Regions from separate parts of the Streptomyces sp. NPDC012888 genome, predicted to be linked through region 1. Evidence: riboswitches for the same ligand, from Rfam matches in the RefSeq annotation. Region 1 holds a riboswitch; the other holds the start of a gene.
What was found. A riboswitch is a leader RNA that binds a small molecule or an ion and turns the genes downstream of it on or off. The one in region 1 is predicted to bind glycine.

Region 1 (15,729 bases):
AGGAGACCCATTCGTCCTCGGCGAAATCGCTGAGCGAGACCTGGGCGGCGGCGGCCAGCGGGTGGCCGGCGGGCACCGCGACGTCGGCCGCGTCGTCGAGCAGGTGGGCCCGCACCAGCTCGGCGGGGACGGGCATCCGCTTGTTGTACCAGTCGATGGTCAGGGCCAGGTCCAGGTCGCCGCGGACCACGGCCGCCATGCTCTCCTCGGGTTCCATCTCGCGGACCCGGGGGCGCAGGTCGGGGTGGTCGGCGCGGAGCCCGGTCAGCGCGGCGGGCAGCAGCCCGCGCATGGCCGTGGGGAACGCCCCGATGCGGACCTCGCCGACGGCGCGGCCGCGGTGCGCCTCGACCTCCGCCTGGGCGCGCTCGACCTGGGAGATGATCCGGGCCGCGTGTTCGGCGAGGAGGCGCCCGGCGTCGGTGAGGCGGACGCCGCGCCCGTTCTTGGCGAGGAGGGGCTGGCCGACCTCGCGTTCCAGCTTGGCCATCTGCTGGGAGACGGCGGAGGTGGTGACGTGCAGACCGTCGGCGGCGCCGCTGACCGAGCCGTGACGGGCCAGGGCGTCGAGGGTGCGGAGGCGCTCCAGGTTCAACATGTAAGTGATGCTACGCGATCGACCGAAAGAACTCTCGCTTGTCCTACGAGGTCGGAGTGATCAGAGTGGAGGGCATGAGCGCCCCCGCAGAGACCCGCCCGGCCCCCACCACCGCCACCACGCCCGATCACTCTCCCGCTGCCGCCCGCCCGCCCGTCCGCTCCGGCACGTCCGCGTCCGCGTCCGCCCGGGCCCGCGCGTGCCGCGCCGTACTCGACTGGCGGGTCCGGTTCGGCGTCCTCTCCGTCGTCTGGGGCTTCAGCTTCCTGCTGATCAAGGTGGGCACCGAGGCGTACGCGCCGTTCCAGGTGGCCCTGGGCCGGGTGTTCTTCGGCGCACTGGCGCTCGGCGCGGTCCTGCTGGTCCGCCGCGAGCGGCTGCCGCGCGGGCTGCGCACCTGGGGGCACCTCACGGTGGCGGCGCTGCTGCTCAACACGGCCCCGTTCTCGCTGTTCGCCTACGCGGAGCTGAGCATCCCGTCGAGCCTGGCGGGGATCTGCAACGCCACCTCGCCGCTGTGGGGCATGGTGCTGTCCCTGGTCGCGCTGTCGGAGGACCGCCCCACGCGGCGGCGGGTGGCCGGGCTCGGGCTGGGCTTCCTCGGCGTGCTGACGGTGCTCGGCGCCTGGCAGGGGTTCTCGGGCGTCGACCCGCGGGGCGCCGCGATGGCCCTGCTCGCCTCGCTCTGCTACCCGGTCGGCTGGATCTACGTGCGCCGCACGCTGGCGGACGTCCCCGGCTCGCCCGTCGCCCTGACCGGGGGCCAGCTGATGGTCTCCACCCTCCAGCTGACCGTGGTCAGCACGCTGTTCACCTCGGCCCCGGCCTCCTTCCCGCTCTGGCCGACCCTCTCGATCGTCGCGCTGGGCGCGCTGGGCACCGGGATGGCGCTGCAGATGCAGTACCGCCTGGTGGCGGAGGTCGGGCCGACGACGGCGCAGATGGTCACGTACTTCATCCCGGTCATCGCCACCGCCGCGGGCGTGCTGGTGCTGGGCGAGCAGCTGCACTGGAACACGCCCGTCGGCGCGGCCGTCGTCCTGGCCGGTGCGGCCCTGACCCAGGCCCGGCCGCGGCGTCAGTCGTAGCGCGCGCCGCGGGGCGGCCGCACCGCCTCCGCGACCACGTCCGCGAGGGCCGGCACCTCCTCCACCGCGAGCCGGGACACGGTGATCCGGATCCCCGGCCCGCTCGCGACGCGGAACCTGGCCCCGGGCGCCACCGCCCAGCCGGCGGCGAGCAGCCGCGCCACCGCCCCCGTCTCGTCCGCGACCGGCACCCACACGTTCAGTCCGCTGCGCCCGTACGCCGCGACGCCCCGCTCGGCCAGTGCCGCGACCAGGGCGTCGCGGCGCCGCGCGTAGGAGCGGGAGACCGCCACCGGGTCCACGGCCCCGGAGGCCCACAGCTCGGCCACGGCGTACTGCAGGACGCGGCTGACCCAGCCCGGCCCCAGCCGCTGCCGGCCGCGCACCCGGTCGAGGGTGACGGGGTCCCCGGTGAGCAGGGCGAGCCTCAGGTCCGGGCCGTACGCCTTGGAGACCGAGCGGACCAGGGCCCAGTGCCGGGTCACCCCGCCGAGCGGGTGCAGCGGCAGATCCACGATGCCGTGGCCGTGGTCGTCGTCGAGCACCAGTACGTCCGGGTGTTCCGCGAGCAGCGCCCGGAGCGCGGCGGCCCGCTCGGCGCCCACCGCCGCGCCGGTGGGGTTCTGCGCCCGGGCCGTCACCAGGAGGGCGCGGGCGCCCGCCGCGATCGCCCCGGCCACCGCCTCCGGGCGGGGCCCCTCGCAGTCCACCGCGACGGGCAGGATCCGCAGTCCCAGGGCGGGTACCAGGTCGAGCAGGCTGCCCCAGCCCGGATCCTCGACGGCGACCGCGTCGCCGGGCCGCAGGTGTGCGGTCAGCACCCGTTCGATCGCGTCGAGCGCGCCGGAGGCCAGCGCGAGCGGGCCCTCCGGGACCCCGTCCGCGGCGAGTCCGGCCCGGGCGGCGGCGGCCAGGTCGGGGACCACCGGGTCGTCCCCGTACAGGGTCGGCCGTTCCGCGTACCGGCGGGCGGCCGCGGCGAGCGCCGCCTCGAGCGGGGGCAGCAGCGCCGGGTCGGGGCAGCCGTGGGAGGCGTCCCGCCCTCCCGGTGGCGGCGCCACCCGCAGCGACTCGCGGGCGGTGGTGGCCGGACGGGCCCGGACCCGGCTGCCGCGGCGCCCGTCCGTCTCGATGACACCGCGTTCGCGCAGCGTTCGGTAGGCCGCCGCGACCGTGTTCGGGTTGACGCCCAGCCGGGCGGCCAGTTCCCGCATCGGGGGCAGCAGCGCGCCCGGCGCGAGCTCGCCCGCGCTCACGCCCGCTTCCACGCTCGCCGCGATCTCCGATGCGCGCGTTCCTGTGACCATGTAGTCTCCTAGCACAAACCACATTATGCACTAGTGCAATGGAGGTCGCCATGAGCGCCACGCAGACCGGCTACGCCCCGACGGAGCGCACCGTCCCGACCCGGTCCCGCCCGCGCGCCCACTACGACCGCGAGACGGTGCACTCGATCCTCGACCAGACCTACCTCTGTCACCTCGGCTTCGTCCGCGACGGCGCCCCGGTGGTACTGCCCACCCTGTACGCGCGCGTCGGCGAGACCCTCTACGTCCACGGCTCCACCGGCTCGCGGCCGCTGCGCGGCGCCGCCACCACCGACCCCGGCCTGCCGGTCTGCCTGACCGTGACCCACGTGGACGGCCTGGTCCTCGCCAAGTCGGCCTTCCACCACTCGATCAACTACCGGTCCGTGGTGGTGCACGGCACCGCCTACGCCGTGACCGACGAGGCGGAGCGGCGGACCGCCCTGGACGCCCTGGTCGACCAGGTGGTGCCGGGGCGCTCGGCCGACTCCCGCCCCGCGGACGCCAGGGAGTCCGCCGCCACCGCCGTGATCCGGCTCGACCTGCTGGAGGTCTCCGCGAAGATCCGCACCGGCGGCCCCAACGACGACCCCGAGGACCTGGCACTCCCCCACTGGTCGGGCGTGGTCCCGGTCGCGCGTACGTACGGCACCCCCGTGCCCGCGGACGGCCAGGACCCCGCCATCGCCCTGCCGGACTACCTCGCCGCGCTCTGAAGCGGCGCGACCGGTGCCGCCGGCAGCCGCTCCGCCGGGCGGCGGGCCTCCGCGACGATCAGCGCGAGGACCGCCGCCAGCAGCAGCACACCGCCGAACACCACCGCACCGGTCAGTTCCTCCCCGAGCAGCAGTACGGCGATCACGGCCGCGCCGACCGGCTCGATGAGCATGATCACGGACACCGTCGCGGCACGGACCGCGGCCGCGCCGGTGAAGTAGAGGGCGTACGCGAGCGCGGTCGGCACCGCGGCCACGTACACCATCAGCCACAGCACCCGGCCCGGCTCGGCGCTGTGCGGCAGCAGCCCCTCGACCAGGGCGAGCGGCAGCAGGCAGACCGCGCCCACGCCGGCCGACCAGGCCGTGGTGACCAGCGGGTCCCCGGAAGTCCCGGACCTGCCGGCCCGGCGCGTCCGCAGCGTCATCGCCGCGTACCCGGCCGCCGACAGCAGCGCCCAGCCGACGCCGACCGGCCGCACCTCGGCGTCCGTGCCGCCGAGGACGAGCACCACCAGCCCGGCGAGCGCCGCGGCGACGGCGAGGGCCCCGCCGCGCCCGAGCCGCTCCCCCATCCAGTGGCGGGCGCCCAGCGCGATCAGTACGGGTCCGGCGCCGAGCGTGACGACGGTCCCCACCGCCAGCCCGGTGTCGCGCACCGCCGCGAAGTAGGCGGCCTGGAAGAGGGTGAAGAGCAGGCCGGTGACGACCAGCGAGCCCACGGCGGGTCGAGGCCGGGCGGGCCGGCGGCGGCGCACCGCGAGCACCCCGAGCAGCAGCACGAGGCCGCCCGCGCACCTCCAGAAGGAGAGCGAGAGAGGCCCGAGGTCACTGGCGAGGAAGAGCAGGGAGGCCGCCGCTCCGGCGGTGCCCCAGGCGACTCCGGCGACGGCGAGGTACAGCAGACTGCGCCCGGCGGGCGAGTGGTCGGACACGTGTTTTCTCCGCGATCTGCGCGCTTGCGTGAAGCAGGAAGGATGAAGGGGTTGCGTCATCGCTTCGCGGGCAGCAGGGACCGGCCCGGTGACTCCCGGGCTGGAACGGTCTCGGCGGTGGCCGCCCGCGCTAGGCGGCGGGGGGCGGCAGCACGGTCGAATGCATGCTCGCCAGCCTAGGCGGTGGTCGACTCCCGGTCCACCGGGACCCCGGCCGCGAGGACCGCGCCGGGCTCCCCCGGCGGTGGTGGCGCATCCGGCCGCGCCGTACGGGAGGACTGGGCGATGAGGGCGCCGCCCAGCACCAGCGCACCGCCGAGCACCTGCGGCGCGGACAGGTGCTCGCCGAGGAGCACCCAGGCCAGCACGGTGGCGACCACGGCCTCCAGGCAGGCCACCACTCCGGCCACCTGCGGGGAGAGCCTGCGCACCGAGACCACGCCGGTGAGGTAGGCGAGCGCGGTGGCGACCAGCACCACCCAGCCGAGCAGGACCAGACCGGGGACCTGCGCGCCGGCCAGCTCCGCGGTCCCGCCGAGCACCGACCAGTCGATCTGCCAGGGACGGGCGATCGCGGTCATCACCAGGGTGCCGATGATCAGGCCGAACGCCGCGACGCCGAGGGGGTCGGGGACCTCCTCACCGTCGGTGCCCTGGTCGGCGAAGACGAAGTAGAAGGCCTGGCAGCAGGCGGCGGCGAGGCCGAGCAGCACGCCGAGCGGGTCCAGGCTCAGCCCCGACCAGATCTCCACCACGCAGGCCAGGCCCACCACGGCCACCGCCGCACCGGCGGCTGCCGCCCTGCTCACGGGCTTGCGCTGGACGAAGCGGATGTAGCCGAGCAGCAGGGCGGGGCCCAGGTACTCCAGCAGCAGGGCCACGCCGACCGGGATGCGGGACAGGGAGGCGAAGTAGAAGGCCTGCACGCCGGCGACCGCGACGAGGCCGAAGCCCGCCAGCAGGGCCGGCTTGCGGCGCAGCAGGCAGCGGTGGCGCCAGGCCAGCGGGGACAGCACGAGGGCGCCGCCGGCGACCCTGAGCCACACCATGTGCAGCGGGTCCAGACCCGCCTCGATCAGCGGCTTCGCCGCGACTCCCGAACCGCCGAATGCGGCCGCCGAGACGAGCGCTATGCCCAGTCCGGCGTTCTTCCCTGACGCTTGCATTCCGCCATCATGGCAGCCGACCGTCAGGACCGTCACGTGGGTGACACCTGTTGAGACGGGTCCCGATTTCTGACGGGTCATCAGTATTGAATGTTGCGGCCGCCGGGACTACGTTCCGCGCACGTGTCCCGACGAGAAGGGGTGGTCGCATGGCCGAAGTCACGGTGGAGTCGCGCATCGAGGCGTCCGCCGCCAAGGTCTGGTCCCAGCTGACGGACTGGGGTGCGTACGGCGAGTGGAGCCAGACCCACACCAGCTTCCCCAAGGGCGGCCCTCAGACCCTCGCGGTCGGCGCCACCTTCGAGGAGAACATGAAGATGATGGGCTTCCCGGCCGAGGTCACCTGGACCATCGAGGAACTGGAGGCCGAACGCGTCTTCGCGATCAAGGGCAAGGGCCCGATGGGCGTGGTGGTCGGCACCCGGTACACGCTGGTGCCGGACGGCGGGGCCACCACCGTGCGGGTGGACGGCGAGTTCACCGGCGCCGCGGTCTCGCTGATGGCCGGCAAGCTCAAGGACTCGGCCACCGCCGCTCTCACGGAGTCGCTGCGCAAGCTCTCCGGGCTGGTGACCTGACCGGCGCCCGTACACCCCGATCACACGCGCGGGCGCCCTCCGGCAGCACGGCCGCGGGGCGCCCGCCCGCGTCCCGGCCTCCCGGCCTCCCGCCTCCCGCCTCCCGGCAAGGCCAGTGCTCCCGGATTGGCCTTGGATCACACGGCGGTCACGGCCCTACCGTCGGCTCATGCGCATTCGAATCGTCGACGCCTTCAGCGACCGGCCCTTCGGGGGCAACCCCGCCGGCGTCCTGCTCCTGGACGGCGGCTTCCCCCCGGACGCCTGGCTGCAGCAGGTCGCCGCCGAGGTCGCCCTCTCCGAGACCGCCTTCGCCCACCCGCTCCCGCCCGGCGGCGACGCCGACTGGGCCCTGCGCTGGTTCACCCCGGCCGCCGAGGTCGACATGTGCGGCCACGCCACCCTGGCCACCGCCCACGTCCTGGCGAACAGCGGCCTCGCCACCGGCACCGTCCGCTTCTCCGCCCGCTGCGGGATCCTCACCGCCCGCACGAACCCCGACGGCACGGTGACCCTGGACTTCCCGACGTCCTCCCTGACCCCCTGCGACGCGCCCGCCGAGATCGCCGGCGCCCTCGGCGGCGTCGCGATCCTCTCCGTGCACGACACCTCCGAGCACATCGGCGACCTGGTGGTCGAACTGGCCGACGAACCCACCGTCCGCGCCCTGCGCCCGGACCTCGCCGCCCTGCGGGCCTTCGGCAGGCGCGGGATCATCGTCACCGCACCGGCCGAGGACCCCTCCCGCGGCTACGACTTCGTCTCCCGCGGCTTCTTCCCGCTGTTCGGCATCGACGAGGACCCCGTGACGGGCAGCGCCCACACCGCCCTCGCCCCGTTCTGGGCGGCGCGCCTGGGCCGCGAGGAAATGACCGGCCTGCAGGGCGGCGCCCGCACCGGCCTGGTCCGGGTCCGCCTGGCCGGCGACCGTACGCTCCTCACCGGCCACGCCGTGACGGTCATCGACGGGGAGCTGCTCAGCCGCCCCTGACCGCCGCCGCGCCGGCGGGGACGCCGCTACGGGGTGGGCAGCCAGTCCACCTTGCCGGCCAGCAGCGCGTACCCGCCGAACGCGACGACGTCGAGCAGGGCGTGCGCGACGACCAGCGGCCCGACCCGCCCCCAGCGCCGGTACAGCAGCACGAAGACCGCCCCCATCACGGCGTTCCCGACGAACCCGCCGATGCCCTGGTAGAGGTGGTACGAGCCGCGCAGCAGGGAGCTGGCCAGCAGCACGGCCGGCGGCGACCAGCCCAGCCCGTCGAGCCGGCGCAGCAGATAGGCGAGGACGATGACCTCCTCCACCACCGAGTTCTGCACGGCGGAGAGGATCAGGACGGGGAACTTCCACCACACGTCGGGCAGCGCCTCCGGCACCACCGTCAGGTTGAAGCCGGAGGCGCGGGCCACCAGGTAGAAGGCCAGCCCGGCGCTGCCGATCCCGGCGGCGACCAGGGTTCCCCGCCCCAGGTCCGTCCAGGGCCGGGAGCGGTCGAAGCCGAGCACGCGCAGCCCCGGTGCGCCTTCCCGGGTCAGCAGGTGGGCCACCAGCAGCACCGGCACCAGGGCGCTGGCGATGCCGAACAGCTGCCAGGCGAGGTCCAGCCAGGGACGGCCGGGAGCGTAGGAGCCGTTGAGGGTGGCCGCCTGGTCCTTCAGCCCTCCCGGCTTGGTCAGCGAACCGATGAAGCTGATCAGCGCGGAGAGCGCGCTGGCCCCCAGCGAGAGCGCCAGCACCAGCAGGGTCTCGGTGCGCAGCAGGGCCCGCCGCCGGTCCTCGCCCAGCTCCTCCAGCACCGGTTCCGCCCGCACTCCGACTCCGTTCCGCCGTCCCGCCGTCCGCTTCGACCACCCATACTGCCTGCTCGGTGGCGGACGCGGGTCACGGGGCGGGGCGGGGCGGCGGACGGTCACCGGCGCAGCCCGACCGGGGCGCTCGCCTCCTCCTCCGGCAGGCCCACCGGCCAGGTGTGCACCGGATCACCCCGGTGCATCAGCTGGCTGTAACGGCGGGTGGTCGCGGCCAGCGCCGCGCCCCGGTCCAGCCCGGAGTCCAGGGCCCGGTGGTAGGTGTCCACCTGCCAGGTGGCCCCGTTGACCCGGCGCCGGCACCGCTCCTCGATGATCCCGAGGTAGTGGTCCCGGTCGGCGGGCTCGATGCCCCAGGCGTCCAGCCCGGCGGCGGCCATCGGGAGCAGCTCGTCCAGGATCAGGCGGACGGCCGGTACGCTCACCAGCCCGCCGGAGCGGCCCCGGCGCGGCCACCGCACCCGCGCGTCGATGCCGTACCGGCAGGCGGCGTCGAAGTTGGCCTCGGCCTCGGCGAACGGCAGCCGGCTCCACACCGGGCTCTTCTCGTCGGCGAGGGTGCGGACCAGGCCGTAGTAGAAGGCGGCGTTGGCGACCACGTCGGTGACGGTCGGTCCGGCCGGCAGCACCCGGTTCTCCACCCGCAGGTGGGGCACCCCGTCGGCCACCCCGTAGACCGGGCGGTTCCACCGGTACACGGTGCCGTTGTGCAGCACCAGCTCCTGGAGACTCGGCACCCCGCCCTCGGCCAGCACCCGCAGCGGCTCCTCCTCGTCGCAGATCGGCAGCAGCGAGGGGAAGTAGCGGACGTTCTCGGCGAAGAGCTCGTAGGCCGAGTCCACCCAGCGCTCCCCGAACCAGGTGCGCGGCCGGACCCCCTGGGCCTGGAGCTCGGGCGGCCGGGTGTCGGTGGCCTGCTGGAACAGCGGGGGCCGCGACTCCCGCCACAGCTCCCGCCCGAACAGGAACGGCGAGTTCGCGCCGACGGCTATCTGCAGGGCGGTCACGCACTGCGCGGCGTTCCACACGTCGGCGAACCGGGCCGGGGTGACCTGGAGGTGCAGCTGCACGGAGGTGCAGGCGGCCTCCGGCACGATCGAGCCGGCGGTCCAGCTCACCCGCTCCACCCCGTCGATGTCCAGGTGGAAGTCCTCGCCGCGCATCATCAGGATCTGCTCGTTCAGCAGCGAATACCGGTCCACCGCCGACAGGTTGGCGGCGACCAGGTCGGCGCGGGTGATGGTCGGCAGGATCCCGATCATCACGACGCCGGCGTCCACCTCCGCGGCCTGCCGGTGGGCGTAGCCGAGCCCGGCGTCGAGCTCCTCGGCGAGCTGGTCGAATACCCTCCCGCCGAGCCGGTGCGGGAGTATGTTGACCTCCAGGTTGAACATTCCGAGTTCGGTCTGGAAATCAGGGCTGGCAATACGGTCCAGAACCTGGGCATTCACCATTCTCGGCAGTCCGTCGGGGCCCGCGAGATTCAGCTCGATCTCCAGACCCATCAGATTCCTGGGCCGGTCGAACCTCTTCTCGGCCAGAAGCCGCTCCAGTCCCTCCAGGCACTCGTGAAGCTTCCTCCGATACCGATGCCGATCGGACAGGTCGAATCCGCCTGCCACGACCTTCTCCCCCATCGAAGCTTCCCTCCTCGAGTGGGCCCCACCCGGATACCCGGGCGCGGGCGTTACGCCCGATGATGCCCGGCGACCCGGTCGGTGACACCTCCCGCACGCGACTGGCGGACGGCGCGCGCCGGTTCGGCCGGCGGGTCGCTTTGGCACATTCACCCGGCACATTGCGCCGTGAGAAATACGTGACCATGACCCGTCTACTGGGCGAACGCATTACCGACGCTTTCCAGCCGAGCCCCCGTCGGGTAACCTCCGAGGTCAGCGCGAGACCCTCGCGCGCCCTCGGCATGAAATCCATGACAGCGGGACCGGTAAGCCCCTTGTCCGCAATGGGCGGGACAGCTAGCCGAAACACTGTGTGAACACGTGTCGTATAAACTCCGCAATCGAGGCAGAGAGTCGGCGCGCGGCCATTGCCCCACAGCCCCCCTCTGGCCCCAGAATGCGTCAGCCCCCTCAGCACCCACCCGCCCCCGCACCACCGGTCTCCCAAGCGAGAGGCGACCCACTATGCCGCTGCAGTTCCCCCCGGCCCCCGCGCCCGCCCTGCGCAGCGTCCTCGCAGCACTCGGATCCCCGTCCGCGCTCAACGAGGCGCACACTCCGGCGCTCCGCGCCCTGCAGGGCCCGGTCACCGCCGAACTCCCGCTCCCGGTCCACGTACTGGACCGGGTGGTCGCGGGCGGCCGGCCACCGCGGACCCGGCTCACCGCGTGGCGGTTCCTGATCCGCGGCGGGGACAGGTTCGTCGCCGCGGCGGACACCCGGCTCACCCCGGACGGCTGGGCCTTCTCCCACTTCTTCGAGGGTCCCTACGTGGCTGCCACCGAGCGGGCGCTGCGCCAGGCCGAGTCCCTCGGGACCGGGTACCAGCCGCGGCTGCTGTCCGTGCCGGAGCTGTACATGCTGACCCTGTGGCTGCACGGGGCGGTGGGCGCCAGTCCCGCCGCCGGGCTGCCGGCCGCCGCGGACCTGCTGGTCCCGCTGGCTCCGGCGCCACCGGGGATCGCGGCGTTCCGCCCGCACCCGGTCTCCGAGCTGCTGCCCGTGATGACCCACCGGCTGACCCCGACCGCGCTGGCCGGTGAGGCCGCCTGACCCCGTTGACCCATTCGGACTAGTCCCTCGGGGTGGGTTCGTAACCATCCGAAATGACAGGGGAGTTGGGCTGAACCGCCCGCACGAGTGATGCGTCATCAATCTGTGAGGACAGCTGCCGGAAATCCCTGCGGAGCAACGCCCGTGGGGCAACACTGGGACCCTGACCACACCGAGATTGATACGGGGGGGCGGCCATGAACAACGCGGACACCGCATCGAGCCGCAGCACACAGACCACGACGCAGCGAAAGAACGCATCCATGTGCACGCACCAGCCTGCCTGTCCCTCAGCCGACTCCGCCGACCGGGAGGCCGCGCACCCCGTGGCCAACCACCCGGAACAGGGCTGGAGCCTGCTGTGCAACGGCGTCCTGCTCTTCGAGGACACCGGTGAGCTGCTGCCGGACGGCCAGATCATCGCCCCGCACCGCCCGCTCGTGGCGGCGCGGGTGGTGAAGGCCGCGTAGTCTCCGGTGGGAACGGGACCGGCCCGGGAGCCTTGCAGCTCCCGGGCCGGTCCTTTTCGCGTGGCCGCGCGCTCGCGCCGGGCCTCAGTTGTCGTACTCGTCCAGCGGCGGGCAGGAGCAGACGAGGTTGCGGTCGCCGAAGGCGCCGTCGATCCGGCGGACCGGCGGCCAGTACTTCTCGGCCGCGACGACCCCGCCCGGGAAGACCGCCTCGTCACGGGTGTACGCGTGGTTCCACTCGCCGCCCAGGGCCGCCGCCGTGTGCGGGGCGTTGGCGAGCGGGTTGTCCCCGGCCGGCCATTCGCCCGTGGCGACCTTCTCGATCTCGGCCCGGATGGCGATCATCGCGTCGCAGAACCGGTCGATCTCGGCCAGGTCCTCGGACTCGGTGGGCTCGATCATCAGCGTGCCGGCCACCGGGAACGACATGGTCGGCGCGTGGAAGCCGTAGTCGATCAGGCGCTTGGCGATGTCGTCGACCGAGACGCCGGTGGACTTCGACAGCGGGCGCAGGTCGATGATGCACTCGTGGGCGACCAGACCGCCGGGGCCCGTGTACAGCACCGGGTAGTGCGGCTCCAGGCGCTTGGCGATGTAGTTGGCGCCGAGCACGGCGACCTGGGTGGCGCGCTTGAGGCCCTCGCCACCCATCAGGCGGACGTACGACCAGGAGATCGGCAGGATGCCGGCCGAACCCCACGGAGCGGCCGAGATCGGGCCGACGCCCGTGGCCGGGCCGGCGGTCGGCTGCAGCGGGTGGTTGGGCAGGTACGGCGCCAGGTGGGCGCGGACACCGACCGGGCCGACGCCCGGGCCGCCGCCGCCGTGCGGGATGCAGAAGGTCTTGTGCAGGTTCAGGTGCGAGACGTCGCCGCCGAAGTGGCCGGGCTTGGCCAGGCCGACCAGGGCGTTGAGGTTGGCGCCGTCGACGTATACCTGGCCGCCGGCCTCGTGGACCTGGGCGCAGATGTCGGCGACGTGCTCCTCGAACACGCCGTGGGTGGACGGGTAGGTGATCATCAGCACGGAGAGCTCGTCGCGGTGCTGCTCGATCTTGGCCCGCAGGTCCTCGACGTCGATCTCACCGTCGTCGGCGGTCTTGACGACGACGACCTTCATGCCGGCCATCACGGCGCTGGCCGCGTTGGTGCCGTGCGCCGAGGACGGGATCAGGCAGACGGTGCGCTGCTCGTCGCCGTTGGCGCGGTGGTAGGCGCGGACGGCCAGCAGGCCGGCGAGCTCGCCCTGGGACCCGGCGTTCGGCTGGATGGAGACCTTGTCGTATCCGGTGACCTCGCAGAGACGTTCCTCCAGCTCGCTGATGAGCGTGGCGTAGCCCTGGGCCTGGTCGATCGGCGCGAACGGGTGCAGCTGGCCGAACTCGGGCCAGGTCACCGACTCCATCTCGGTGGTCGCGTTGAGCTTCATGGTGCAGGAGCCCAGCGGGATCATGCCGCGGTCGAGCGCGTAGTCCTTGTCCGCGAGCTTGCGCAGGTAGCGCAGCATGGCGGTCTCGGAGCGGTGCTGGTGGAACACCGGGTGGGTCAGGTAGGCGTCCGACCGCAGCAGGCCCTCGGGGAGCGCCTCGGCGGCGACCGCGTCGAGCGCGTCGACGTCGGCGGCGACACCGAAGGCGGCCCAGACCGCCTCCAGGTCGGCGCGGGTGGTGGTCTCGTCGCAGGCGATGGAGACGTGGTCGGCGTCGGCCTGGTGCAGGTTGACCCCGCCCTCGCGGGCGGCGGCGACGACCTCGGCGGCCTTCCCCGGCACCTTCGCGGTCAGGGTGTCGAAGTACGAGCCGTGGACCAGCTCGACCCCGCCGTCGGTCAGGCCGGCGGCGAGCACGGCCGCGTACCGGTGGGTGCGGCGGGCGATCTGCTTCAGGCCCTCGGGGCCGTGGTAGACGGCGTACATGCCGGCCATGACGGCGAGCAGCACCTGCGCGGTGCAGATGTTGCTGGTGGCCTTCTCGCGGCGGATGTGCTGCTCGCGGGTCTGCAGGGCCAGGCGGTAGGCCTTGTTGCCGTCGGCGTCGACGGAGACGCCGACCAGGCGGCCCGGCAGCGAACGGGCGTGCTTGGCCTGGACGGCCATGTAGCCGGCGTGCGGGCCGCCGAAGCCCATGGGGACGCCGAAGCGCTGGGTGGTGCCGACGGCGATGTCGGCGCCCAGCTCGCCCGGGGAGGTCAGCAGGGTCAGGGCCAGCAGGTCGGCGGCGACGGTGACGATCGCGCCGAGCCCGTGGGCCTGGTCGATGACCGGCTTGAGGTCGCGGACGGCACCGGAGGCGCCGGGGTACTGGAGGACGACGCCGAAGACGCCGCGCTCGGCGATCGCCTCGGGGATGCCGGCCGACAGGTCGGCGACGACGACCTCGATGCCCAGCGGCTCGGCGCGGGTCTCGATCACGGCGACCGTCTGCGGCAGGGTGTCGGCGTCGACGAGGAAGACGCCGCCCTTGACCTTGCCGACGCGGCGCGCCAGCGTCATGGCCTCGGCGGCGGCGGTGCCCTCGTCGAGCAGGGAGGCGCCGGAGGTCGGCAGGCCGGTGAGGTCGGCGACCACGGTCTGGAAGTTGAGCAGCGCCTCCAGGCGGCCCTGCGAGATCTCCGGCTGGTACGGCGTGTACGCGGTGTACCAGGCCGGGTTCTCCATCACGTTGCGGAGGATCACCGGCGGGGTGAAGGTGCCGTAGTAACCCAGGCCGATCATGGAGGAGAGGACCTGGTTGCGGTCGGCGAGCGAACGCAGCTCGGCCAGCACCTCGGCCTCGGTCCGGGCCGACGGCAGGTCCAGCGCCTCGGCGCTCTTGATGACGTCCGGTACTGCGGCGGCGGTCAGCTCGTCCAGGGAGCCGTAGCCCACCTGAGCGAGCATCTTCGCCTGCGCCTCGGCATCCGGGCCGATGTGGCGCTGCTCGAAGGGGATGCCTCGCTCCAGCTGGGAGAGCGGAATGCGGTTGGCGGTCATGTACGGAGGCCTCCTGGTCTGTACGACCTGCGAGGGGCACCACGGCGCGGGCGCCCGGACGGCCTCCCCCTCTGTCATCTCAACCTGAGAGCTTCACCGGTGCCACCCGGGGATCGCCCGGGGAACGCCGGCTTTCACCGTCGGTGAGGGAGGCGCCCGGTACTGCGGGGACCGGTGTCCACCCTGCTTTCCAGAGTGGCCTCGTCCGTGCGGTACGTCTGCCTGAGAGATTCCGGGGAGGATTTGCTCCTTCGGCGCCTCCGTCTTGCTCACTCGGAGGACTCTCCCGCACAGGGTCAACAGCCGACACCCAGCCTACCAGCGCGGATCCGGGGCCTTCCGGGGTGCCCGTGGAGCCCGGCTCAAGTGGCCCGCGCCCCGGATATGGCCTTACGTAGTCATATCGGATGCGAGTTGCGATCCATGCGACCACTTGGAGGGACCGTGCAGTCCGAGATCGATCCCCGCAGTCTCATCGGCCGCAAGGCTTTCGACCGCAACGGCGTCAAGATCGGCACCGTCGACGAGGTGTACCTGGACGACGCGACCGGGGTCCCCGAGTGGGCGGCCGTACGCACCGGCCTGTTCAGCCGGGACGCCTTCGTCCCGCTGGAGCCGAGCGAGGTCGTCGAGGACACCCTCCGCGTGCCCTTCGACCGCTCCCTGATCAAGGACGCCCCCGACTTCGGCGTGGGCCGGCACCTCTCTCCCGAGCAGGAGCTCCAGCTCTACCACCACTACGGCCTGGACACCACGCTGCCCAGCGAGTTCCACCACGACCACGACTTCGGCCAGCGCTAGCGCCCCCGCCGCCGCCCCTCCTTCAGGCCGGCCCGTCCGCGGGCCGGCCGACCAGCGGGATCGGGTCCGAGGGTTCCAGTTCCGGATCGTCCACCAGGAAGGTGCGCACCCGGCCCGGCGGCGACCCCGGCTGTTCGAACCGCACGGTGACCCGCCCCACCCCGCTCCCCTGCACCCAGCCCGGCCCGTACACGGCGTGCCGGACGTCGCTCCCGGCCGCCCAGCGGCGTTCGGGGGCGGCGGGGGCCTCGGGTGCCGCCCCTTCCGTCACGGGCTCCTCCAGGGCCTCGGGAGCCCCGGCGGCACCGCTGTCGCCGCCATTGCCGGCGGGGGCCGCGGCCAGGGTCAGGGACTGCGCGAACAGGTCCTCCTGGGTGTAGTCCGTCAGCCCGGACACCCCGACGCCGAGCAGCCGGATCCCGCCGGTGGTGTCGACGCCGTCCAGCAGCCGTCCCGCGGCCTCCCGGACCACCGCCGGGTCGTCGGTCGGCCCCCGCAGGGTCTCGGACCGGGTCAGCGTCGAGAAGTCGTACCGGCGGACCTTGAGCACGATGGTCCG
Region 2 (15,729 bases), on a different contig from region 1:
CGTGGGCGGACCCTATCTCCGCGCCGAGGAGGCGGAGCCGGCCGGACTGCCGGATGCGCTCGACCTCGTCGTCGGCGGTCTCCACGTCCACGGACCGGGGGGAGTGGCCCTCCAGGCCGAGCAGGACGGCCTTGGGGGTGCCGTGGCCGTGCCCGGTCGCGCCCAGCGAGCCGTACAGCTCGGCGCGGACGGACGTGGTCTGGGCGAGGACTCCGTCCTTCTTCAGCCGCTGCACGAACATGCGGGCGGCGCGCATCGGTCCGACGGTGTGGGAGGAAGAGGGACCGATGCCGATCGAGAAGAGATCGAAGACGGAGATGGCCACGTCGGACTCCTTTGTCTGCTCGTGGAGGGGCAGGAGATCATGATGTGTGCGGATTTTGTCCGACAGACGAGCCTAACCCGCGGAGGTGAACGGCTCGGCTGCGGGAGGCGTCGGGACGGGGTCGGCCGGGCGTGAGTCGGCTCACGCCCCGCGCGGGGACGCCGGCGGTGCGGTCCCGCGCGCGACGCGGGTCATGAGAAGGGCCCGGCCCCCCGGATCACGCGGGGGAGCCGGGCCCGACTCGGCGCCGTCAGAGCGACGGGTACAGCGGGTGCTTCTCGGCCAGCGCGGTGACGCGGGCGCGGAGGGCCTGGGCGTCGTACGACGGCTTCAGCGCCTCGGCGATGATGTCGGCGACCTCGGTGAAGTCCTCGGCCCCGAAGCCGCGGGTGGCCAGCGCAGGGGTGCCGATCCGCAGGCCCGAGGTGACCATCGGCGGCCGCGGGTCGTTCGGGATGGCGTTCCGGTTGACCGTGATGCCGACCTCGTGGAGGCGGTCCTCGGCCTGCTGGCCGTCCAGCTCGGAGTTGCGCAGGTCGACCAGGACGAGGTGCACGTCGGTGCCGCCGGACAGCACGTCCACGCCCACGGCCTTGACGTCGTCCTGCACCAGGCGGGCGGCGAGGATCTTCGCGCCCTCCAGGGTGCGCTCCTGGCGCTCCTTGAACTCCGGCGAGGCCGCCACCTTGAAGGAGACCGCCTTGGCCGCGATCACGTGCTCCAGCGGACCGCCCTGCTGACCGGGGAAGACCGCGGAGTTGATCTTCTTGGCGAGCTCCTGGGTGGACAGGATCACGCCACCGCGCGGACCGCCGAGGGTCTTGTGCGTGGTGGTGGTGACCACGTGGGCGTGCGGCACCGGGTTCGGGTGGAGGCCCGCGGCGACCAGGCCCGCGAAGTGGGCCATGTCGACCATCAGGTACGCGCCGACCTCGTCCGCGATCCGGCGGAAGGCGGCGAAGTCGAGCTGGCGCGGGTAGGCGGACCAGCCGGCGACGATCAGCTGCGGCTTGCTCTCCTTGGCCAGGCGCTCGACCTCGGCCATGTCGACCTGGCCGTCCTCGCCGACGTGGTACGGGACCACGTTGTAGAGCTTGCCGGAGAAGTTGATCTTCATGCCGTGGGTCAGGTGACCGCCGTGGGCCAGGTTCAGGCCCATGATGGTGTCGCCCGGCTTCAGCAGCGCGAACATGGCGGCGGCGTTGGCCTGCGCACCCGAGTGCGGCTGGACGTTCGCGGCCTCGGCGCCGAACAGGGCCTTGATCCGGTCGATGGCGATCTGCTCGACGACGTCGACGTGCTCGCAGCCGCCGTAGTAGCGGCGGCCCGGGTAGCCCTCGGCGTACTTGTTGGTCAGGACCGAGCCCTGGGCCTCCATGACGGCGACCGGGGCGAAGTTCTCCGACGCGATCATTTCCAGGGTCGACTGCTGGCGCGCGAGCTCCGCGTCGACGGCGGCGGCGACGTCCGGGTCGAGCTCGTGCAGAGGGGTGTTCAGAACAGACATCTCTACCCTTATGTTCTCGGCTGGATCAGCCGGCGGTGAAGGAGCTGTACTCGTCGGCGGACATCAGGTCCTCGGCGCCGCCGGTGATCTTGACCTTGAACAGCCAGCCGCCCTCGAAGGGGGCGGTGTTCACGAGCGCCGGGTCGTCCACGACGTCCTGGTTAGCCTCGACGACCTCGCCGGACACCGGCGCGAACAGGTCGCTGACGGACTTGGTGGACTCCAGCTCGCCGCAGGACTCGCCGGCGGTGACGGTGTCACCGACCGCGGGCAGCTGGGCGTAGACGACGTCACCGAGCGCGTTGGCCGCGTACTCGGTGATGCCGACCGTGGCGACGCCGTCCGCGTCGGCCTCCGAGACCCACTCGTGTTCCTTGCTGAAGCGCAGCTGCTGGGGGTTGCTCATGACCTGATTCTCCTGGATGCGGGGGAGTGCTGGTGAACTGTGGTCTTGCCGGGTGAGACGGGTGCCGGTGGGGCGATCGTCACTTCTGGCGCTTGTAGAACGGCAGGGCCACGACCTCGTAGGGCTCATGGGTACCGCGAATGTCCACGCCGACGCCGGAGGTGCCGGGCGCGGCGTGGTCCGCGTCCACGTACGCCATGGCGATCGGCTTGCCCAGGGTGGGGGAGGGCGCGCCGGAGGTCACCTCGCCGACCACCTTGCCGTCCACGACCACGGAGAACCCGGCGCGCGGCACCCGGCGGCCCTCGGCGATCAGGCCGACCAGCTTGCGCGGGGCCTCGGCCCCGGCCTTCTCGGCGGCGGCCTCCAGCGCGGCGCGGCCGACGAAGTCGCCTTCCTTCTCGAACTTCACGACCCGGCCCAGGCCCGCGTCGAACGGGGTGAGGGCGGTGGTCAGCTCGTGCCCGTACAGCGGCATGCCCGCCTCCAGGCGCAGGGTGTCGCGGCAGGACAGGCCGCACGGGACCAGACCGGCGCCCGCGCCGGCCTCCGTCAGGGCCTGCCACAGGGCGACGGCGTGCTCCGGCTTCACGAACAGCTCGAAGCCGTCCTCGCCGGTGTAGCCGGTGCGGGCGATCAGCGCCGGGACGCCGGCGACCGTGCCGGGCAGGCCGGCGTAGTACTTCAGGCCGTCCAGGTCGGCGTCGGTCAGCGACTTCAGGATGCCGGGGGACTCCGGGCCCTGGACGGCGATCAGCGCGTAGGCGTCGCGGTCGTCGCGGACCTCGGTGTCGAAGCCGGCGGCGCGCTCCGTCAGCGCGTCGAGGACCACCTGCGCGTTGGAGGCGTTCGCCACGACCATGAACTCGGTCTCGCCGAGGCGGTAGACGATCAGGTCGTCGAGGATCCCGCCGTCCTCCTGGCAGATGTGGGTGTAGCGGGCGCGGCCGACGCCGACCGTGGAGATGTTGCCGACCAGCGCGTAGTCGAGCGCCTTGACGGCCTCCGGGCCGGTCAGGGTGATCTCGCCCATGTGGGAGAGGTCGAAGAGCCCGGCCTTGGTGCGGACCGCGTTGTGCTCGTCGCGCTCGCTGCCGTAGCGCAGCGGCATGTCCCAGCCCGCGAAGTCGGTCATGGTCGCACCGAGCTCGCGGTGCAGCGCATCGAGGGCGGTCAGACGGGGGGCATTGCTCATGGGTACGGCTCCCAGGTCCCAGGGCATCGACATGACATGACGAGGACGATCCTCCCCATCTGTCATGGAACCTGAGAGGTTCGCCGGGTGTCGCGCGTGGCGTCCCCGGCTTGCACCTTGGGTGGAGCCGCGCCGGACGGACGGCGGGGCTCGCTTTTCAGATCTGCCTCATCCACGCGGTACGGGGCCTGAGAGATTCAAGGGAGGGTCTTGCTCCTTCGGCGCCCGGCGTCCCCGGCACGGGCCTGGGGTCTTTCCGGAACTCTCCCGCGCGGATTCAAGCGGCCGGTATGCAGTTGGTGTCCAGTTGGCGCACATCATTGCACGGGATCCGCCCGGATGGGCGGGCGGGCCCGAAAGTGAGTGCGGACCTGTCACCTGCGCGTCCGGAGGCCCAGCGGTTCGGGGTCCGCAGGCCCGGCGGCCGGGGTCCGGCGGCCCCGTTCCGGCACTCGGCCGGAACCGCCCCGGCCGGATTACCGTCTCTTTACACTCGGGGGGAAAGGGTCCCGGTGACCCGAGGCGGGGGAGGCGGACACTGTGCGGAGATTCGGACCGGTGACATCGGAGAGAGCGCGGGCGGCGGCGGCAGTGGCGGCGGCGGCCGTCCCGGTGCCGCGCGCCGCCGTAGCCGCCCGCGCCGGAGCGGCCGGGGCCCCGGCCGCCGCCCGACCCACCGTCCGGGACCTGCGCGGCCGGGGCGCCGGCCCGGCCCGGCTCGGCTTCGCCGACGGCGACATCGTGGTGGTCTCCGGGCTGCCCGGCGGCGGCAAGAGCACCCTGATCAAGCGGACCGCCGCGGAGCGCGGCATCGACTCCCAGGACGTCCGCGAGCGCTGGGAGCGGCGGATGCCCGCCGCCCTGCCCTACGCCGTCTACCGGCCACTGGTCCGGCTCGACCACTACGCCGGGCTGGTCCGGGCCCTGCGCTCCGGCCGCTCCGTGGTCGTCCACGACTGCGGCACCCAGAGCTGGGTGCGGCTCCTGCTCGGCCGGGCCGCCCGGCGGCGCGGCCGTGCCCTGCACCTGGTCCTGCTCGACGCCTCGCCCGAGGAGGCCCTGGCCGGGCAGGCCGTGCGCGGCCGCGGCGTCTCGGCGTACGCCTTCGCCCGGCACCGCGCCGCTGCCTCCCGGCTGCTGCGCGCGGCCGAGTCCGGCCGGCTCCCCGCGGGCTGCGCCTCGGCGGTCCTGCTCGACCGGCCCGCCGCCTCCCGGCTGACCCGCGTCACCTTCGGCCCGTAGCGGAGGCCCCGCGGCCGTGCGCGCCCCCCCCGCAGGCGCGGACCCCGCGGGCGTGCGCGCGCCCGCGGGGCGGACCCCCGCGTCCGCGCCCGGCGGGAGCCGCTACGCTCGGCGCGACACTGGGCCGCACCACGGGAAGGCGCGACGATGCAGGGCAACGGCTGGCCCGCCAACGAACTGGAACAGGCGCTCGGCGCGGCCCTCGGCGACCCCGCCGCCGGCCCCCGCATCCTGGAGGTGCTGTCCCGCAGCGACCTCTGGGTGCCGCTCCCGGCCGGCGGCGCGCCGGACAGCGCCAGCCTCCGGCTGCCCACCACGGACATCGGCGGCGCCCCGTTCGTCCCCGTCTACAGCTCCGAGGCCCAGTTCCTCACCTGCGTCGGCCCCGGCATGGACTTCGGCGTGGTCCCGGCCGTGGAGTTCGCCCGCGGACTGCCCCCGCAGCTCGGCATCGCCGTGAACCCCGAGGGCGCGGTCGGAGTGCCGCTGCCCCCGCCCGCCGTCGCCGAGCTCTGCCGGGCCGGGCGCACCGAGCTCGACGGGCCCGCCACCGGCGGCCGGGTCCGGCTCTTCGAACCGGACTGGCAGCAGGACCCGGTCGACTTCCTGACCGCCGCCGCCGAGGAGTTCCGGGCCACCGGGGCCGTCACGTCCGCCCGCCGCTGCCTGGCGAGCGTCGAGGCGGGCGCCCCCCAGCTGTACGTGGGTGTCCAACTGGCGGGATGGACGCCCGAGCACCGGGACGCCGCGATGGACGCCCTGGGCCGCGCCCTGAACCGCGTACAGCCGCCCTGGCCGGTGCACCTGATCCTGCTGGACGGCACCGCGGATCCCGTGGCCGACCACATCCGTGAGCGCGTGCACCCGTTCTATCTCCCCTAGGCACCCGTAAGCTGTTTCCATTTCCGGGCTTGAACGACGGGCGGACGAAGAGGGGTACCGGGTGAGTGCGTCAGGCACGGCCGCGGCCGGGCAGGTCGAGCACATGATGCGCCAGGTGACCCCCGGGCGCTACGAGAACTACGAGGCGCTGCTGCACGCCCTCGCCGAGGGCAGGCTGTGGATGCTGCTCTGGCACGGGCAGCCGGGTTCGCCGGACGCCCAGTACGGCGGCATGGAGGTCGAGGGGCTCGGCTACGCGCCCTGCGTGACCTCCCCGCAGGAGCTCGCCGCCAGCGGCTGGAACCGCGGCTACGAGGTGATCACGGGCCGGGACGTCGCCCGCGCCCTCTACCCCGACCGCTGGGGGCTCTGGCTCAATCCGCACGACGCCGGCGGCGGCCTGGGCATCCCCTGGGCCGACCTGCGGCGCATCGCCACCGGCCTGGACCGGATGCCGGCCGGCCCGCTGCGGCTGACCGAGCCCTCGATCGAGCTGCCGCAGTTCTACGGGCTGCTGACCCAGCACGCCCACCGGACCCCGGCCGTCCGCTCGCTCCGCCGGGCCTGGGTGCAGCCCGCGCTCGGCTCCCCGTACCTCGCCGTCGGGCTCGACCTGTACGACTCCTCCCCGGCCGCCCTGGAGGCGGTGCGCGAGATGATGCGCCAGTCGGTGGGCGCCGTCCCCGAGGGCGTGCCGGTGTGCACCGTGGCCCTCGCCGACGAACACGACCCCGTCGCGATGTGGCTGCGCTCCCAGGCCCGGCCCTTCTACGACCGCGAGGGACCCGCCGCGGCGTACTGACCACCAGGCGAGACACCCGTATCAGGCCGCATGGAACCGACCGTTCCGTGCGGCCTTCCCGTTGTCCGGGTTCGGGTGGGTTGGACGCCCAAATAAGGCCTTGCTGAAGGCAGTTGAGCGCGATGTCCGATTCCGTACCGAACGGACGGTCTTGCTCCGCTCAGGCGGCAACGAAGTTCGGATAACGGGAATCCGACCCTCACATCACGGTTGCGCATCCATTCATCTGCGGGTCTGGCGGCGGCTCGAGCGCCCGATGAAGACTCCCCCACCAAGAGCCGGTCAGTCCTGCCAGTCACTGCCAATATCCGGCTCGGTACCCGCACTTCACAGCGCCACTCCGCACCAACGCCGCCACAGCGGCGGGCATGGGCCGGCTCACCCGTCGGCCGAGAGGGGTCCCCACCACGATGACGGCACCACTGCACGACACGAGCGCGGAAGAAGCACCCGCGACCGTTGCCGTAGCCGACGTCCCTGCCAAGGCCATCGAAGGCCGCTCACCGGGCCGGATCGCCTGGATGCGCCTCAAGCGCGACAAAGTGGCGCTGACCGGCGGCCTGGTCGTGATCCTCCTGATCCTGGTGGCGGTCTTCGCCCCGCAGATCGTGAGCCTGTTGGGCCACCCGCCCAACGAGTTCCACGAGGATCTCCTCGATCCCGACCTCGGCACCCCGGTCGGGGCCTTCGGCGGCATGAGCAGCGACTACCTGCTCGGCGTCGAACCCATCAACGGGCGCGACGTGTTCAGCCGGATCGTCTACGGCGCGCGGATCTCCCTGACCGTGGCCTTCCTCGCCGCCTTCGTCTCGGTGATCATCGGCAGCCTGCTGGGCGCCCTCGCGGGCTACCTCGGCGGCTGGGTCGACGCCCTGATCAGCCGCGTGATGGACCTGCTGCTGGCCTTCCCGCAGCTGCTCTTCACCATCGCCCTGGTCTCCGTGGTCCCCAACTCCGTGTGGGGCTTCGAGGGCACCGGCGTCCGCATGGGCGTCCTGGTCGTCGTCATCGGGTTCTTCGGCTGGCCGTACATCGGGCGCATCGTCCGGGGCCAGACGATCTCGATGCGCGAACGGGAGTACGTGGAGGCCGCGCGCAGCCTCGGCGCCGGCCGCGGCTACATCCTGATCAAGGAGCTGCTGCCCAACCTGGTCGCCCCGATCCTGGTCTACGCGACCCTGATCATCCCGACCAACATCCTGACGGAGGCGGCCCTCAGCTTCCTCGGTGCCGGCGTCAAGCCGCCCACCGCGTCCTGGGGCAAGATGCTGTCCGACGCCGTCCCCATCTACCAGGACGCACCGATGTTCATGGTCGTCCCCGGTCTCGCGATCTTCATCACTGTCCTGGCGTTCAACCTCTTCGGGGACGGGCTGCGCGACGCACTCGACCCCAAGGGCAGCTGAACCGCTTCAACGATTCACCCACTCATGGAGGTTGGACACACCGTGATCCGCAGAAAGCAGGCAATCGCGATCACCGCCGTGGTCGCCGCCCTGTCGCTGACCGCCGCGTGCGGTGGCGGGGGCAAGGACGAGGGCAAGGGCAGCACCGACGCCGCGGGCGCGGCCTTCGACGCGGCGACCAAGGGCTTCGTCAACGCGTCCGACAAGAAGGGCGGCGAGCTCAAGCTCTGGTCGCCGCAGGACGTGGACTACCTGGACCCGGCGCGCGCCTACTACGGCTTCGTCTGGAACATGCAGCGCCTGTACGTCCGCCAGCTGCTCGCCTACGACAGCAAGCCGGGCAAGGACGGCACCAAGCTGGTCCCGGACCTCGCCGAGGCCCTGCCGGAGATCACCAACGACGGCAAGACCTACACGCTGAAGCTCAAGGACGGCGTGAAGTTCGAGGACGGCACCCCGATCACCTCGAAGGACATCAAGTACGGCATCGAGCGCGTCTTCGCGCAGGACGTGCTGTCCGGTGGCCCGACGTACCTGATCGACGTCCTCGACCAGGGCCAGAAGTACCCCGGCCCGTACAAGGACACCGACCCCAACAAGATGGGTCTGAAGTCGGTCCAGACGCCGGACGACAAGACCATCGTCTTCAACCTGGCCTCCCCGAGCTCCGACTTCAGCTACCTGCTGGCCATGCCGTCCTCCTCGCCGGTCCCGGCCTCCAAGGACGAGGGCGCCAAGTACACCAACAAGCCGGTCTCCACCGGCCCGTACAAGGTCGAGTCCTTCACCGCCGGCAAGGGCGCCACCTTCGTCCGCAACGAGAACTGGGACCCGAAGACGGACACGATCCGCAAGGGCCTGCCGGACAAGGTCACCTTCACGGTCACCACCAACGCCGAGGACATGGACCAGCGCCTGCTCAACGGCGACATCGACCTCGCCGTCGACGGCACCGGCCTGCTGACCGCGGCCAAGAACAAGGTCCTCCGTGACCCCAACCTGAAGAAGCACGCGGACAACCCGTTCACCGGCTACATCCGCTACATGGCCTTCCCGCAGACCGTCGCGCCGTTCGACAACATCGAGTGCCGCAAGGCCGTCATCTACGCGGCCGACCCGAAGTCCCTGCAGACCGCCCGCGGCGGCCCGACCAGCGGTGACCTCGGCGCCAACATGCTGCCCCCCGGCATCCCCGGCTCCGACAAGTCCTACGACCCGTACGGTCTGACCAAGGGCGTCCCGCAGCCGGACAAGGCCAAGGAGGCCCTGAAGGCCTGCGGCAAGCCGGACGGCTTCGAGACCACCATCGCGGTCCGCAACAACCGCGCCGCCGAGGTCAAGACCGCGGAGTCGCTCCAGCAGGCGCTGGACAAGGTCGGCATCAAGGCCAAGATCGACCAGTACGACGGCAAGCTCTCCTCCTCCACGATCGGTTCGCCCGAGAACGTGAAGAAGAAGGGCTACGGAATCATCGTCATGGGCTGGGGCGCCGACTACAACTCCGGCGCGGGCTTCCTGCAGCCGCTGGTCGACGGATCGTTCATCCTGCCGAACGGCAACAACAACTACACCGAGATCAACGACCCCGAGATCAACAAGCTGTTCGACGACGCCGCTGCCGCCAAGACCCCCGAAGAGGCCGCGCCGTTCTACACGGACATCAACAAGAAGGTGATGGAGAAGGCGCTGTACCTGCCCATCAACTTCGACAAGGCCTTCGTCTACCACAACCCGCGTCTGACGAACGTCTACTTCAACGAGTCCATGGGCAAGATCGACCTCGCCACGGTGGGCGTCGTCAAGTAACAGTCAGGCACGTGCCTTCACCGCACATGCGCTAGTCCGAAGGGCAGGTGAAGGCCGCAGGCGGCGGCTGCCGTCCCCACGAGGGGCGGCGGCCGCCGGCCCTGGCGGCCGACTGCAGTGCTCGTCTACCTCATCCGGCGACTGTTCAACGTCGTCGCCACGCTGCTGGTGGTCTCCGTGGTCACCTTCGGCATCTTCTTCGCGGTGCCGAAGATCACCGGGTCCGATCCCGCGCTGATGTACGCCGGCCGCGAGACCAATGAGACCGCCCTGGCGGGCATCCGCGTGAAGATGGGCTTCGACAAGCCCATCTCCGAGCAGTACTTGCTCTTCGTGAAGGGCATCGTCGCCGGCCGCGACTACGACAACGGCGTCGACACGACCCACTGCCCGGCGCCCTGCTTCGGCTACTCGTTCAAGAGCGAGACGCCGGTGTGGGACATGATGCTCGACCGCATCCCGGTGACCGTCTCGCTCGCCCTGGGCGCGGCCGTGATCTGGGTGCTCGCGGGCGTCCTGACCGGTGTGATCTCGGCGCTCAAGAGGCGCACCGTGATCGACCGCACCGTGATGGTCGGCGCCCTCGCCGGCGTCTCGCTGCCGATCTTCTTCACCGGCATGCTCGCCCCCGCCGTCCTCGTCTACGGACTCGGCTGGCTCGACGTGTCGAACTACCGGCCCCTCACCGAGGATCCGGGAGCCTGGCTCAACAGCATGATCCTGCCCTGGGTCACGCTCGCGTTCCTCTTCGCCGCCACCTACGCCCGGATCACCCGCGCCACCATGCTGGAGGTCCTCGGCGAGGACTACATCCGCACGGCCCGCGCCAAGGGCCTCACCGAGCGGGTGGTCATCCGCAAGCACGCGCTGCGCTCCACGCTCACCCCGCTCGTCACGATGTTCGGCCTGGACTTCGGCGGCCTCCTCGGCGGCGCCGTCCTGACCGAGACCACCTTCAACTTCCAGGGCCTGGGCACCGCGGCCGTCGGCGCGATCCGGGACGGCGACCTTCCCGTGATCATGGGCGTCACCCTGCTCGCGGCGCTCTTCGTCGTGATGGCGAACCTGATCGTGGACATGCTGTACGCCGTCATCGACCCGCGCGTGAGGCTGACGTGACCGAGAACCACACCACCACCCCCGCCCCGCTGGTCCCCCGGCAGTCGGGACCCGCGGGATCCGAGGGCGCCTTCCTCTCCGTGCGCGACCTGAAGGTCCACTTCCCGACGGACGACGGCATGGTCAAGTCCGTCGACGGGCTCTCCTTCGATCTGGAACGCGGCAAGACCCTCGGCATCGTCGGCGAGTCCGGCTCCGGCAAGTCGGTGACCTCGCTGGCCATCATGGGCCTGCACCGCACCGGCAACGCCCGCAGCCGCCCCGCCATCCAGGGCGAGGTCTGGCTCGACGGCGAGGAGCTGGTGCGTGCCGACGCCGACGAGGTGCGCCGGCTGCGCGGCCGCAAGATGGCGATGGTCTTCCAGGACCCGCTGAGCGCGATGCACCCGTACTACACGGTCGGCCACCAGATCGTCGAGGCGTACCGCACGCACCACGACGTCGACAAGAAGACCGCGCGCAAGCGGGCGGTCGAGATGCTGGACCGGGTCGGCATCCCCGAGCCGTCCAAGCGGGTCGACGCCTACCCGCACGAGTTCTCCGGGGGCATGCGCCAGCGCGCCATGATCGCGATGGCCCTGGTCAACAATCCCGAGCTGCTGATCGCGGACGAGCCGACCACCGCCCTGGACGTCACCGTGCAGGCGCAGATCCTCGACCTCATCCGGGACCTGCAGAAGGAGTTCGGCTCCGCCGTCATCATGATCACGCACGACCTCGGCGTGGTCGCCGAGATGGCCGACGACATCCTCGTGATGTACGGCGGCCGCTGCGTGGAGCGCGGCTCCGCCGAGAAGGTCTTCTACGAGCCCCGGCACCCCTACACCTGGGGCCTGCTCGGTTCGATGCCGCGCATCGACCGCGACCAGACCGACCGTCTCATCCCGGTCAAGGGCTCCCCGCCCAGCCTGATCAACATCCCCGGCGGCTGTGCCTTCAACCCGCGCTGCCCGTACGCCGACGTCCCGAAGGACAACCTCACCCGGACCGTGCGTCCGGAGCTGGTGACCCCGGACGGGGAGCGGCACTGGTCCGCCTGCCACATGTCGCAGGAGGAGCGGACCCGGATCTGGACCGAAGAGATTGCGCCGAAGCTGTGACCGACATCAAGAAGGCGGGCGCGCCCACGCTGCCCGAGCAGGCCGAGTCCTCCGCGGAACCCCTCCTCAGGGTGACCGGCCTGGTCAAGCACTTCCCCATCCACAAGGGGTTGCTGCGCCGCCAGGTCGGGGCCGTCAAGGCCGTCGACGGCATCGACTTCGACGTCCGCCGAGGTGAGACCCTCGGCGTGGTCGGCGAGTCCGGCTGCGGCAAGTCCACCATGGGCCGGCTGATCACCCGGCTGCTGGAACCCACCGGCGGCACGGTCGAGTTCGAGGGCCGGGACATCACCCACCTCGGGGTCGCCGGGATGCGTCCGCTGCGCCGCGACGTCCAGATGATCTTCCAGGACCCGTACGGCTCGCTGAACCCGCGCCACACGGTCGGCGCGATCGTCTCGGCCCCGTTCAAGCTCCAGGGGGTCACCCCGGAGGGCGGGGTGAAGGCCGAGGTGCAGCGCCTGCTGTCGCTGGTGGGGCTCAACCCGGAGCACTACAACCGCTACCCGCACGAGTTCTCCGGCGGCCAGCGGCAGCGCATCGGCATCGCCCGCGCGCTCGCGCTCAAGCCGAAGCTGGTGGTGGCGGACGAGCCGGTCTCGGCCCTGGACGTCTCCATCCAGGCGCAGGTGGTCAACCTGCTGGACGACCTCCAGGAGGAGCTGGGCCTCACCTACGTGATCATCGCCCACGACCTGTCGGTCATCCGGCACGTCTCGGACCGGATCGCGGTGATGTACCTCGGCAAGATCGTCGAGCTGACCGACCGCAAGTCGCTCTACGAGACGCCCATGCACCCGTACACCAACGCGCTGCTGTCGGCGGTCCCGGTCCCGGACCCCCGGCGCCGCGGCGCGAAGAGCGGCCGCATCCTGCTCAAGGGCGACGTGCCCTCGCCGATCGCGCCGCCGAGCGGCTGCCGCTTCCACACCCGGTGCTGGAAGGCGACGCAGATCTGCAAGACGCAGGAGCCGCCGCTGGCCGCCCTGAAGACCGGCCACCAGGTCGCCTGCCACCACCCGGAGAACGGGCCGGACCAGGCCCCCGGCGACCCGGCGCTGCCGGACGCCCCGGAGGCGCCCGAGGTGCCGGCCGGCGCGTAGCCGACGTACGGCCCGGTGGGGCCGGTGTGCCGTGAGGCGCACTGGCCCTGCCGCTCCCCTCCGGGCCACTGCCTCACATCGGAGGGCGGGATTCCAGTCACGGCCGGGGCCCGGGACACAATGGGCATGTGCTCCACGATCTCTTCCCGCCCGGCATCCAGCACGTCCTGGACCTCGCGGGCATCTTCGTCTTCGCCACCGCCGGCGCCCTCCTCGCCGTACGCAAGAACTTCGACGTCTTCGGCATCGCCGTCCTGGCGCTCGTCACCGCCCTCGGCGGCGGACTCTTCCGCGACCTGGTCATCGGCGCCGTCCCGCCGGCCGCCTTCGGTGAACTCAGCTTCTTCGTCACCCCGCTGGTGGCGGCGGCGATCGTCTTCTTCCTGCACCCCGAGGTGCAGCGGATCAACCGGGCCATCAACGTCTTCGACGCGGCCGGGCTCGGCCTGTTCTCGGTCAGCGGCACGATAAAGGCCTACGAGTACGGGCTGGGCCTGACCGCCTCCGCCGCGCTGGGCGTGGCCACCGCCGTCGGGGGCGGCGTGCTCCGCGACGTACTGGCGAACGAGGTGCCCTCGCTGCTGCGCGACCGGGAGATGTACGCCGTGCCCGCCCTGGTCGGCGCCACCATGGTCGCGCTGTGCATCGCCTTCGAGGTGCTCAACCCCGTGACCAGCGGCGTGGCCGTGGTCACCACCTTCCTGCTGCGCCTCGGCGCGATGCGGCTGCACTGGAAGGCGCCGCTGGCCTGGAACCGCCGTTCCTCGGTCCAGGAAGACGCCCCCGACCGGCGCCCCTAGAAAAGCTACCGCTTAGTAATAGGACGGTGTACGGTTTTCCCATGGCTATTTCGGGACCTTCGGCATCCATCGGTGAGAGCGAGTTCGACCGCGACACCGCCGTCACCCCGCGGGCGGGCGAGCCCGGTGTCTTCGACGCGGAGCTCTCGGCCGGCTGGACCATCATCAGCGCCGTCAACGGCGGGTACCTGCTCGCCCTCGTCGGCCGCGCCCTGTCCGAGGCCCTCCCGCACCCCGACCCGTTCACCGTCTCCGCGCACTACCTGAGCGCCTCGGTGCCCGGCCCCGCCGTGATCCGCACCGAGACGGTGCGGGCCGGCCGCACGCTCTCCACCGGGCAGGCCTCGCTGCTGCAGTACGACCCCGAGACCGGCGCGGAGGTCGAACGCATCCGGGTCCTCGCCTCCTACGGCGACCTCGACGCCCTGACCGACGAGGTGCGCACCACGGCGGTGCCGCCGCTCATGCCCGCCTACGAGCAGTGCATCGGCCCCGAGGCGGGCTCCGCGCCCATTCCCGGCAGCACCGCGATCGTCGACCGGCTGCACCTGCGCCTGGACCCGGCCACCGCCGGCTGGGCCCTCGGGGTCCCTTCCGGGAAGGGCGACATGCGGGCCTGGTTCGAGCTCGCGGACGGACGCGACGCCGACCCGCTCTCCCTGCTCCTCGCGGTCGACGCGCTGCCGCCGACCGCGTTCGACCTGGGCCTGATGGGGTGGACGCCGACCGTCGAGCTCACCACCCACATCCGGCGGCGGCCGGCGCCGGGGCCGCTGCGCGTCTCGATCACGACGCGGAACCTGGCCGGGGGATTCCTGGAGGAGGACGCGGAGGTCTGGGACTCCGCCGACCAACTGGTGGCCCAGTCCCGCCAACTGGCCCGCGCCCCCCGCTGACCCCGGGCCCCGCCGGCCCGCCGCCCGCACCGGGGCGCGGGCCGGGGCCGGGCGGGGGGCCGTAGAATCGGGGGATCATGGTCTACCTCGATCACGCCGCCACCACGCCGATGCTGCCGGAGGCAGCCGCCGCCATGACGGAGCAGTTCACCGTCACCGGCAACGCCTCCGCCCTGCACGCCCCCGGCCGCCGCGCCCGGCGCACCGTCGAGGAGGCCCGCGAGGCCCTCGCCGAAGCCCTCGGCGCCCGCCCGAGCGAGGTCGTCTTCACCGCAGGCGGCACCGAGGCCGACAACCTCGCCGTCAAGGGCCTGTTCTGGGCCCGCCGGGACGCCGAGCCCGCCCGCACCCGCGTACTCGCCTCGCCCGTCGAACACCACGCCGTCCTCGACGCCGTGCACTGGCTCGCCGAGCACGAGGGCGCCCACGTCGAGTACCTCCCCGTCGACCACCACGGCCGGGTCCACCCCGACGCCCTGCGCACCGCGATCGAGCGGAACCCCGACGACGTCGCCATGGCCACCGTCATGTGGGCCAACAACGAGATCGGCACCGTCATGCCGGTCGCCGAACTCGCCGCCGTCTGCGCCGAGTACGGCATCCCCCTGCACTCCGACGCCGTCCAGGCCGTCGGCCAGCTCGACGTCCGCTTCGCGGACTCCGGCCTCGCCGCCATGACCGTCAGCGGCCACAAGATCGGCGGCCCGTACGGCATCGGCGCCCTGCTGCTCGGCCGCGACCAGACCCCCGTACCCGTGCTGCATGGCGGCGGCCAGGAGCGCCACGTACGCTCCGGCACCCTCGACGTCCCCGCCATCGCCGCCTTCGCGGTCGCCGCGCGGCTCGCCGCCGAACGCCGCGAGCACTTCGCCGCGGAGGTCGGAGCCCTGCGCGACGAACTGGTCGCCGCCGTCCGCTCCGCCGTCCCCGACGCCGTCCTCGGCGGCGACCCCGCCGACCGGCTGCCCGCGAACGCGCACTTCAGTTTCCCCGGCTGCGAGGGCGACTCCCTGCTGCTGCTCCTGGACGCCCAGGGCATCGCCTGCTCCACCGGCTCCGCCTGCACCGCGGGCATCGCCCAGCCCAGCCACGTCCTGCTCGCCACCGGCACCGACCCCGACCTGGCGCGCGGCACGCTCC

Region 2: it holds a riboswitch for glycine, as region 1 does, so the genes downstream of both, gcvT (glycine cleavage system aminomethyltransferase GcvT) here and gcvP (aminomethyl-transferring glycine dehydrogenase) in region 1, are expected to answer to the same signal.

The regions. Positions count from the first base shown of each region.
Region 1 is NZ_JBIBBM010000005.1:9,500-25,228, reverse strand. It holds gene ACFY61_RS09905 (LysR family transcriptional regulator) at 1-598, opposite strand, end outside; gene ACFY61_RS09900 (DMT family transporter) at 673-1,686, shown strand; gene ACFY61_RS09895 (aminotransferase class I/II-fold pyridoxal phosphate-dependent enzyme) at 1,677-3,008, opposite strand; gene ACFY61_RS09890 (pyridoxamine 5'-phosphate oxidase family protein) at 3,044-3,709, shown strand; gene ACFY61_RS09885 (DMT family transporter) at 3,691-4,644, opposite strand; gene ACFY61_RS09880 (DMT family transporter) at 4,821-5,810, opposite strand; gene ACFY61_RS09875 (SRPBCC family protein) at 5,960-6,388, shown strand; gene ACFY61_RS09870 (PhzF family phenazine biosynthesis protein) at 6,558-7,379, shown strand; gene ACFY61_RS09865 (CPBP family intramembrane glutamic endopeptidase) at 7,406-8,200, opposite strand; gene ACFY61_RS09860 (glutamate-cysteine ligase family protein) at 8,299-9,834, opposite strand; gene ACFY61_RS09855 (hypothetical protein) at 10,342-10,929, shown strand; gene ACFY61_RS09850 (DUF5999 family protein) at 11,193-11,399, shown strand; gene gcvP (aminomethyl-transferring glycine dehydrogenase) at 11,484-14,369, opposite strand; glycine riboswitch at 14,570-14,668, opposite strand; gene ACFY61_RS09840 (PRC-barrel domain-containing protein) at 14,814-15,170, shown strand; gene ACFY61_RS09835 (DNA polymerase IV) at 15,193-15,729, opposite strand, start outside.
Region 2 is NZ_JBIBBM010000004.1:35,460-51,188, reverse strand. It holds gene ACFY61_RS07655 (L-serine ammonia-lyase) at 1-325, opposite strand, end outside; gene glyA (serine hydroxymethyltransferase) at 576-1,832, opposite strand; gene gcvH (glycine cleavage system protein GcvH) at 1,858-2,238, opposite strand; gene gcvT (glycine cleavage system aminomethyltransferase GcvT) at 2,318-3,433, opposite strand; glycine riboswitch at 3,601-3,713, opposite strand; gene ACFY61_RS07635 (AAA family ATPase) at 3,992-4,675, shown strand; gene ACFY61_RS07630 (enhanced serine sensitivity protein SseB) at 4,823-5,557, shown strand; gene ACFY61_RS07625 (enhanced serine sensitivity protein SseB C-terminal domain-containing protein) at 5,619-6,359, shown strand; gene ACFY61_RS07620 (ABC transporter permease) at 6,770-7,765, shown strand; gene ACFY61_RS07615 (ABC transporter substrate-binding protein) at 7,790-9,571, shown strand; gene ACFY61_RS07610 (ABC transporter permease) at 9,689-10,690, shown strand; gene ACFY61_RS07605 (ABC transporter ATP-binding protein) at 10,720-11,790, shown strand; gene ACFY61_RS07600 (ABC transporter ATP-binding protein) at 11,787-12,893, shown strand; gene ACFY61_RS07595 (trimeric intracellular cation channel family protein) at 13,022-13,693, shown strand; gene ACFY61_RS07590 (thioesterase family protein) at 13,735-14,589, shown strand; gene ACFY61_RS07585 (cysteine desulfurase family protein) at 14,667-15,729, shown strand, end outside.